Regions from separate parts of the Ghiorsea bivora genome, predicted to be linked through region 1. Evidence: riboswitches for the same ligand, from Rfam matches in the RefSeq annotation. Region 1 holds a riboswitch; the other holds the start of a gene.
The links. A riboswitch is a leader RNA that binds a small molecule or an ion and turns the genes downstream of it on or off. The one in region 1 is predicted to bind cobalamin.

Region 1 (4,443 bases):
CAAGTTCCAAATGACCTGCTTCTGTCGGTGGAGTTAACACTCATAACGTTTGTGATAGTTATTGTTGTATTCGGAATACCACAGCTAATGAATAACTCCCATCATTTAAGGGTAGAGCATTTAAGTTTGTTAAGCCCTTTCTTGCAGCGCGGTCTAGCGTGGCATAACCTGTGGAGGCAAGCATGGTCACTTGTTTGATGCTTTGCTTGTTAATATCGAGCTTAAACTCAGCTTTGCCTTGTAAACCTCGTCGCCTAGCTTGTTTGGGATACTGAATATGGCTTAAAATGACCTGTTGTACACGATGGGGCACAGGTATGACTTGTACTGTATTGGTGCTCTTGTGTTGTGGGTTATTTTCTCTTTTTTCTTGTTGCTTCGGAGCTATGTTAGTAGCTTTTTTTGCGATAGATGTGTGGTGTATGTTTCTACTTTCTTGAGGTGTAGCAAATACAGGTGTGATTTTTTCTTTCTTGTGTTGTGTTGCTTCCTGCGCTGTGTTTTGCGCTTGTTGTGGCAAAATAATGACTTGTATGGGTGAGGCTTTTGAAGTTTCGTTTTGTTTGGTGTGTGGATGAATATATAAAAAAATAAGGCTATGCACACCCAAGGCGACACATAGTGCCAACCCAAGTGAAACATAGCCTTGTTTATACATTAGAGGTTCGCGTTAACACCAAGATAGGTTGTTCTTCCTGCAACCGCATAACCTGATACTTCTTCATAGACACGGTCTTGTAAGTTTTCAGCCCTAAAGTTCACTTTCCAAATGTTATTCACAGTATAACTCATACGTAAATCTGTTTTGTTATACGCATCAAGAGTTTGGGTGTTTGCACCATCAGAGAAACGTTTACCAACAACTTGGTATTGTACTTCTGCATGAAGCCCTGAAACATCAGTGCCCAGCGTGATACTACCTGAATCTTGCGCTCTGCGTGCTAACCATAGACCAGTCGTATCATCAGTTGCATCCAAAGTTGTCCAGTTGGCGCGAATAAAACCAAGTGTATGACGAACGCTTGCGCTTAACTCTGTGCCTTTGGTTGTAGCTTCACCAACATTACTTGGGCTATAAAAGAAGTTGGCATCGGGTGCCCACACAATCAAATCTTTATAGCGTGTGTTGAAATAAACCACGCCAATATTATAACTTAATACATCAGCTTGAACCTTATAGTTCAAACCAATATCCCAACCTTTGCTGGTTTCAGGTTTAAGGTTTGCATTACCCGCAGAAAATGCAGATGCAGGATAATACAAATCATTGATGGATGGTGCTTTAAAACCCGTGCCGTAGTTGGCGCTCACACTAAACGTTTCATTGGCATGAAACACACTGCCAAGTTTATAGGTGCTTTGGTTGCTGCTCACAGAGTTTTTATCATAACGAACAGATGCATTGATATCAATACGATCAAAGTTGTTGGCAAAGGATGCAAATAGCGCTTGTTGTGTCATTGTTTCATCAAAACCAGCGCTGGTGCTTTTACCATTGTCTTTGTGAACATCTAAACCAAACAATACCGATGTTGTGTTGAGGTCGAGATGATTTTGCCAAGTCAGTTGGTCAATTGTAGTTTTAAAATCAGAGTTGTTAAAAGAGCCTGGTGCAGGGTCGGTGCCGACCACATCATCGGTAGAACGCGATACTTGCAATGTGCTCTCAAAAGTATCTGAAAATGGATATACAACTTTAACGCTGCTTACATTTTGTTTGGTTTTTTGGGTGTAATTTAATATGTCACCAAGGTCAAAAGCGAAGGTGTTAGAATTAAATACAAAACCATCCAAATCGGTTGTGCCTGTCACATTGCGCACACTTAGTGCAATATCAGCATCACCAGCTTGAAAACCAACACGCCCTGATAATGTGGTGCGTTTGTAAGGATCAGCTTCTGTACCCACAGCCGCCACTGAAAAACCATCTGTGCTTAAAGTGTCCGCTGATAATGCGTAAGTTACACCGTTATCCGTACCACCTTGCACAGATACGCCACCTGATTTGGTGCCATATGTTCCTGCTTCTGCAAACACTTGTGTTTGCAGACCTTTTTTGCCCGAACGGGTGAAAATTTGAATCACACCTGCCATGGCATCCGCACCATAAAGTGAAGACTGTGCGCCGCGCACAATTTCAATACGCTCAATATCAGCTGTTGAAATATTTGCCCAATCAAAGCTACCAAGTGTAACAGAACCAACGCGTACACCATCAATCAAGACCAATGTATGACCGCTATTGCCACCGCGAAGGAATACGGAAGTGCTTTTACCCAAACCACCATTGGAAGCCACATCAATGCCCGCTTGTGTGCGTAAAATATCAGCGACTGTGTTTGCTTGTGATGCTTCAATGTCTTCTCTTGAAATGACTGTAGTATCAGCACTTACATTGGCTGGGTTTTCAGCAATACGTCCAGCTGTCACCACCAAGGGTGATAAGCCATCTGCATGTGCAGATACAGACATCACTTGTGATGCTAAGACACCGATAAGTGCTGTTTGTTTTAATGTTTTTATGTTGAAGGGGTTCAATGTTTTCTCCATTTGCGCCCGCCGCGCATGTTCATGTTTGCGGTTAAGACCAGTTGGAGAGTTGAGGTGATAGAAAGCCGTTTGAAAGATGCAAAACAGAAGACCACCGACCTGCCTCCCACCGAGACTTAATCCGTTTTGAAATCTATAGATTTCGTGTTTTAGGCCGGTCTCCTGGCTTGCCTTCATCCTTGGTTGTTTCTGCCTTCCCAGTTTTATTGAAACCAGTGGCGTTTTAAACAACTTCGTCAGACTTACAGTAGCGGGGGCTGCGTTAGATTCTCACTAACTTCCCGTTTCACTCTTTGGGTATCAAAACCCGCCGAGCACCTATAACGCGGCGAACGATACTGCCTGTTATAAATATGTCTACCCATAGCATTTGACACCCCCTAATAATTCAACCACGCTGCCCACATCAAAAGATTAAAGGAAATCACAAATACTTAAGAAGGTAATACAAGAATGAATGAACAAGTATAAAGTCTTACCCAATAATGTGAAAATTAACTAACGAGTGTAAATCATGAGTCAAGATTTGAAAGCCATAATAAAAAATTACAAAGAAGATCAGGAAACTGTTTATAACAGTTGGTTTGTAAATAATGATGAGAGATTAAAAGCATTTCGTTCGATTCGAAGAGGTGTTTTTGAAGTCATACAAGACATTAAAACGGGGAACTTTGGCAATGACTTTAAAGGCTCATCTTTAGAGTTTGTACTGAATTGTATTACGGAACAAAAACAGGTTTTCAAAGGTGCATCACACCCATTTTACTGGAAACCAAAATTGCGAATTCCTGATATATACGAAAATGAAGAAAATAAACTTGCTTTTGGTCAGTTTTTAGAGAAATGTATAAATGCAACAAAAGAGGAACAAATCCTCAAAGAAATCATTCTATTAGATAAAAAGAAGATAAAAGGGCTTGGACCAGCGGTTGCAAGTATCCTTTATTTCTTACACCCTACAATAATACCACCATGTAATACTGCTATCGTAAATGGATTTAATGCATTATTTAAAGATAAAGTAAAGCTTGGTTCATGGACTGAATACTTGAGAATGAGAGAGGTTATTCTTGAGAAGAATAATGAACTGAAATCTGAACTATCGAATGATTTAGGTGCATTCGCGGGTCTTTTGTTCGATGTGGGGGAAAAGAAATTATTAATAAGTGACGACCATATATCAGAAGAAGAACGCCTGAAAATCGAAAAGAAACTTAAGAAAAGACACAACGAAGTAACAAGTGCAATGGATGAGGAAGACCTCCACACAGAAATGCAGTATCACATAATGACTATAGGTGGTTCAATAGGTTATGATGTTATTGCTGCATCAAATGACCGTTCTAAATGCCACAATGGAGAGAGCCTATCATTTATTAGTCTTGATAAATTCCCTGCATTAGAAGTAGATAGGGATACATATAAAACCATTACACTCATTGATGCTGTGTGGTTTGAAAAAGGTACAAATAAAGTTGCTTGCGCATTTGAAGTAGAAAAAAGTACATCTATTTATTCAGGAATATTAAGGCTTACTGACCTTCACTTCTCTTTCAAAGACAATCCACCAACTTTATACCTCATTATTCCAGATAATAGGGAAAAAGAAGTGCTTTTCCAGTTACAACGACCATCTATTAAAAATAGTGCAATTGAAATATATTACATATTGTTTTCAGAGTTGAGAAATAATTGCGATGCAATTTGTAGATTTGGTGAAAATAAAGAAATTTTGAAAAAAATATCGAAATCTGCATGTTAAAAAGGAAACTGTAAGTGACTGTAAATTAGTTTGTGTATCTGCTTATATTCCCCAAGGAGATAAGCTGATTGTTAATCAGCGTGCAAAAATGACCCCTTTGAGGGTAAAAACAGCGTCCATTGTGACCCCTC
Region 2 (4,443 bases), on a different contig from region 1:
GTAATAAGTGGTTTTCAAGCCGCGTACCCATGCCAGTTTATAAAGGTTATCCAACTTCTTACCCGATGGTTCTGCCATATAAAGATTCAGGCTTTGCGCTTGGTCTATCCATTTCTGACGACGGGAAGCCGCTTCAATCAACCAACGTGAATCAATTTCAAAAGCCGTGGCATATTTGGCTTTGATATGCTCAGGCACACGCTCCATGGCTTGCACCGAACCATCATAATATTTCAAATCATTGATCATCACTTCATCCCACAAACCCAAGGCTTTGAGGTCATCCGCAAGATAATTATTCATCACCACAAACTCACCTGATAAATTCGATTTTACATACAAATTCTGATAGCTGGGCTCAATGCTTTGCGATACGCCACAAATATTGGCAATGGTTGCCGTGGGTGCAATGGCAAGCACATTAGAATTACGCATGCCCTGTTGCTGCACTTTTTGGCGAAGACTATCCCAATCTTTGGTGGTTGATTCATCCACTTGTAAATATTGCTCACCACGTTCTTCTTTAAGCAGTGCCATCGAATCAATAGGCAAAATGCCTTTACTCCAAAGTGAGCCTTCAAAGCTGGCATAACGACCACGCTCTGCTGCCAAATCACTGGAAGCTTGAATCGCATGATAACTTACCACTTCCATACAGCGGTCAGCAAATTCCACTGCTTCTTCTGAGGCATAAGCAAGGTTTAGCTGATGCAAGGTATCTGTAAAACCCATAATGCCCATGCCTACAGGTCTATGCCGCAAGTTCGATTTCCGTGCTTGCGGCACACTGTAAAAGTTATAATCAATCACATTATCCAACATACGCATGGCTGTGGTAATCGTTTTTTTCAGTTTATCTTCATCCAAACCTGTGCCATCAACATTCACATGTTGGGCAAGATTCACCGAGCCAAGGTTACATACCGCAATTTCAGAGGCATTGGTATGCAGCGTGATTTCCGTGCAAAGGTTGGATGAATTGACCACACCCATATGTTGATTGGTATAACGAATATTACACGGGTCTTTGAAGGTGACCCAAGGATGCCCTGTTTCAAACAACATACCCAACATCTTACGCCACAATTCCAAGGCAGAGACTTCTTTGTGAATACGCAATTCACCACGCGCCGCCTTGGCTTCATAAGCCTTATATGCTGCTTCAAAAGCTTTACCCGTCAAACTATGCAAATCGGGTACTTCTTCAGGAGAAAAGAGTGTCCACATTTCTTCATTGGCAACGCGTTTCATGAACAAATCAGGAATCCAGTTGGCTGAATTCATATCATGGGCACGGCGACGTTCATCACCTGTATTTTTCCTTAAATCCAAGAAGTCTTCCACATCAATATGCCATGTTTCCAGATAAGCACACACAGCTCCCTTGCGTTTACCACCTTGATTGACTGCAACTGCCGTATCATTGGCAACTTTAAGGAAAGGAATCACCCCCTGTGATGCTCCATTTGTACCCTTAATATAAGCACCCAAACCACGTACTGATGTCCAATCATTGCCCAAGCCACCCGCATACTTGGATAACAAGGCATTATCTTTGAGTGCATCATAAATGCCATCCAAAGCATCGGGTACCGTGGTCAAATAACAGGATGACATTTGCGGGCGTAATGTGCCTGAGTTAAACAAGGTCGGGGTACTACTCATAAAATCAAAGGACGATAATAAGTTGTAAAACTCAATGGCGCGTTCTTCTCTATCCACTTCATTGATGGCTAAACCCATAGCAACACGCATAAAAAAGGCTTGTGGCAATTCAAAACGAATGCTGCCTGAATGTACAAAGTAGCGGTCATATAAGGTTTGCAAACCCAAGTAGTTGAATGTGTGGTCTTTATCTGCCTGAAGTGTCTGCCCCAAAGCTTGCAAATCATAGCGGGTTAATTCCTCATCCAAGAGTTCAAGTTCTACGGCTTTATGAATATAGGCAGGAAAATACTCAGCATACCGGCTTTGCATGTCTTGTTGTGATGCATATGTTGGCATGTTTTCAATAAAACTTAATGCTTCATAACGTGCATTATCCAAAAGAATACGCGCAGCCACTTCGCTGTATGCGGGGTCTTGCTCAATCATGGCTCTGGCACTCATCACCAATGCCAAGCGGTAATCAGCTTCTTTCATGCCATCAAATAAGTTGCGCTCAATGGCTTGCTGCAAAGCTTGTTGGTTTGCGCCTTCTAAATCATGTGTCGCTTCATCCAAAAGGGTTTGCAAGCGTTGCATGTCCAAAGGTTTACGCACACCATCTTCAGTTGTTATATGTAGCGTCTTATCCTTTGCACCCACGTCTTCTGTTTGTTTGGTTTCACGCTCCTCTGCCCGTGCAGCACGATATAACACATAGGCGCGTGCCACCTTATGATGCCCTTCCCGCATCAAGGCTAGCTCCACTTGGTCTTGAATATCTTCAATATGAATGGTGCTGTTTTCAGGCAGGCGACGTAACAATACTTTAACCACCTGAACGGTTAATTTTTCTACATTTTCATGCACACGTGCAGACGCTGCCGCAGCACTACCTTCTACAGCTAAAAATGCCTTGGTAATCGCCACCATAATTTTACTTTGGTTAAAAGGTGTAACTTTACCATTGCGGCGCATCACCAAGCAGTCAAAGCTATCACTAGATGCTTGATTTGGTGTCAATACGGGCTGTTGAGCCTCAGATAATATAACGATTTCATTTTGCATACAGGTTCTCCCTCTTTTTTCATCCAACAGGCGAAAAAGGAAGAACAGCAATAAAAGAAAAAAGGAGGAAACCCATTTTTACTACCACCCTGAACCTTGACGCGAGGTTGGGATACAATGCTGATTCAATCAGCGCATCATTTGGCAGGTATCGGACTTTAAGGCTTATGCCTTATTACCGTTGCGCGACAGTTCTGGATTTACACCAGATTCCCTTTATGAAACATATAAACACATGATATAGTGCTTAACCAAATAACATGGCGCAATATATGGTACACACTTTATAAATCAAGCCCTACATCCTGCATCTATCAATGGGAGAAAGACCCCACTTGCTAAGGAAGGCCTGATCAATGAAGCAGACTGTGATTCGAAATATTCAAAATCAAGGCGTAAATCGCCCGTAATCACAGGTCTATTGCGAAGATTTGCAACGCAGAGTTTGGACATTTCGGGCACAAGGTGCGAATTTATGCTTTTATTCAGACCTTCCCTAGGCAAGCTGGTTAAACTTTGTCAGAGTTCGCCTATGCGTATAGTTTGTCCTGAATGCCATGCTGCTTATCAAGTAGGTGCGATTATTAAAAATGCCATTTTGGTATGCCATCGCTGCAATACTGAATTTGATACATATGGCAACAAAATCGCTGAAGGCAATAAAACGGCAGGGGTCTTTAAAAAACAAGAGGAACACGCCCCTACCTTTGGCGTAAAAGACCTCATTCAAGCAGGTATGGGCGGCAAAAAAGAATACATTTGGTTATGGATGATTCTCATTCTCTCAGCTTTAATATTTACGGGCATTGCAGTGCAATGGGAACATTGGAAGTTCAATAGTATTGCCCGTGCTGTAAGCATAGAAACCAACCAAGATGCCCCCATCTTGGATAGAGACTGGAAAATCATCGCTAATACAGTACAAAGCCAATGGCTCAAACGCAAAGATGGTAGCTTGGCGTTGGTGATTGAAGGGCAAGTACAAAACCTTGTGGGCACCGCCCTACCCCCACCTGAAATCAAAATCACTTTTGTCACCCAAATTGGTCAAAATATTGAAATGGTATCCCCCATCACTGAACCAGCGGACTTAGAAACCTTGCAAAAGGTACCTTTTATGTCACCACCTGTTGATAAAACCCCTGTACCCATGTTATCCACGCGCGGTTTTTTACTGTTGATTGAAGAAGCCCCGCAAACCACACAATATATATTACTTCATGCTGTGCCCTCTCAGAGAAAAAGTGCGCAAAAACTATAATTTTTTTACCTATAGTTTTTTCTTTGTAACTTGGTTGCTCACCACAACCTCTGCGATAGCGAATGAGCGTATACTTGCCCTAGCACCACATATCTGCGAAACATTGTATGCCATTGGCGCAGGGCAAGATGTGGTGGGGTCTGTAAGTTATTGCGATTATCCAGAAGCTGCAAAAAAGCTACCTAGAGTGGGCGCATACAATCGTATTAATGTGGAAGCTGCCATGGCTTTAAAACCGACGATGGCGATTGTGATGAATATACAAACACCAGGTATCAAGCTGCTGGAAACACTGGGTGTAAAAATCGTGCAAAGTTATCCACAAAAGGTGGATGAAGTGATTGCCGATATTCGCCGCTTGGGCAAACGCACGGGACATGAGCAACAAGCCACAACACTGGCTGATGATTTACAGCAACGATTAGATAAACTTCAAAGGCAGCAGACAAAAACGCCTGTATTTTATGAAA

Region 2: it holds a riboswitch for cobalamin, as region 1 does, so the genes downstream of both, DM09_RS08265 (ribonucleoside-diphosphate reductase subunit alpha) here and DM09_RS07125 (TonB-dependent receptor domain-containing protein) in region 1, are expected to answer to the same signal.

What each region holds. Positions count from the first base shown of each region.
Region 1 is NZ_JQLW01000008.1:245,830-250,272, forward strand. Features, by position in the region: gene DM09_RS07115 (sensor histidine kinase) at 1-14, shown strand, start outside; gene DM09_RS07120 (TonB family protein) at 59-658, opposite strand; gene DM09_RS07125 (TonB-dependent receptor domain-containing protein) at 658-2,550, opposite strand; cobalamin riboswitch at 2,686-2,887, opposite strand; gene DM09_RS07130 (hypothetical protein) at 3,065-4,312, shown strand.
Region 2 is NZ_JQLW01000009.1:211,450-215,892, forward strand. Features, by position in the region: partial or broken gene DM09_RS08265 (ribonucleoside-diphosphate reductase subunit alpha) at 1-2,625, opposite strand, end outside; cobalamin riboswitch at 2,839-2,983, opposite strand; gene DM09_RS08270 (zinc ribbon domain-containing protein) at 3,188-3,973, shown strand; gene DM09_RS08275 (helical backbone metal receptor) at 3,957-4,443, shown strand, end outside.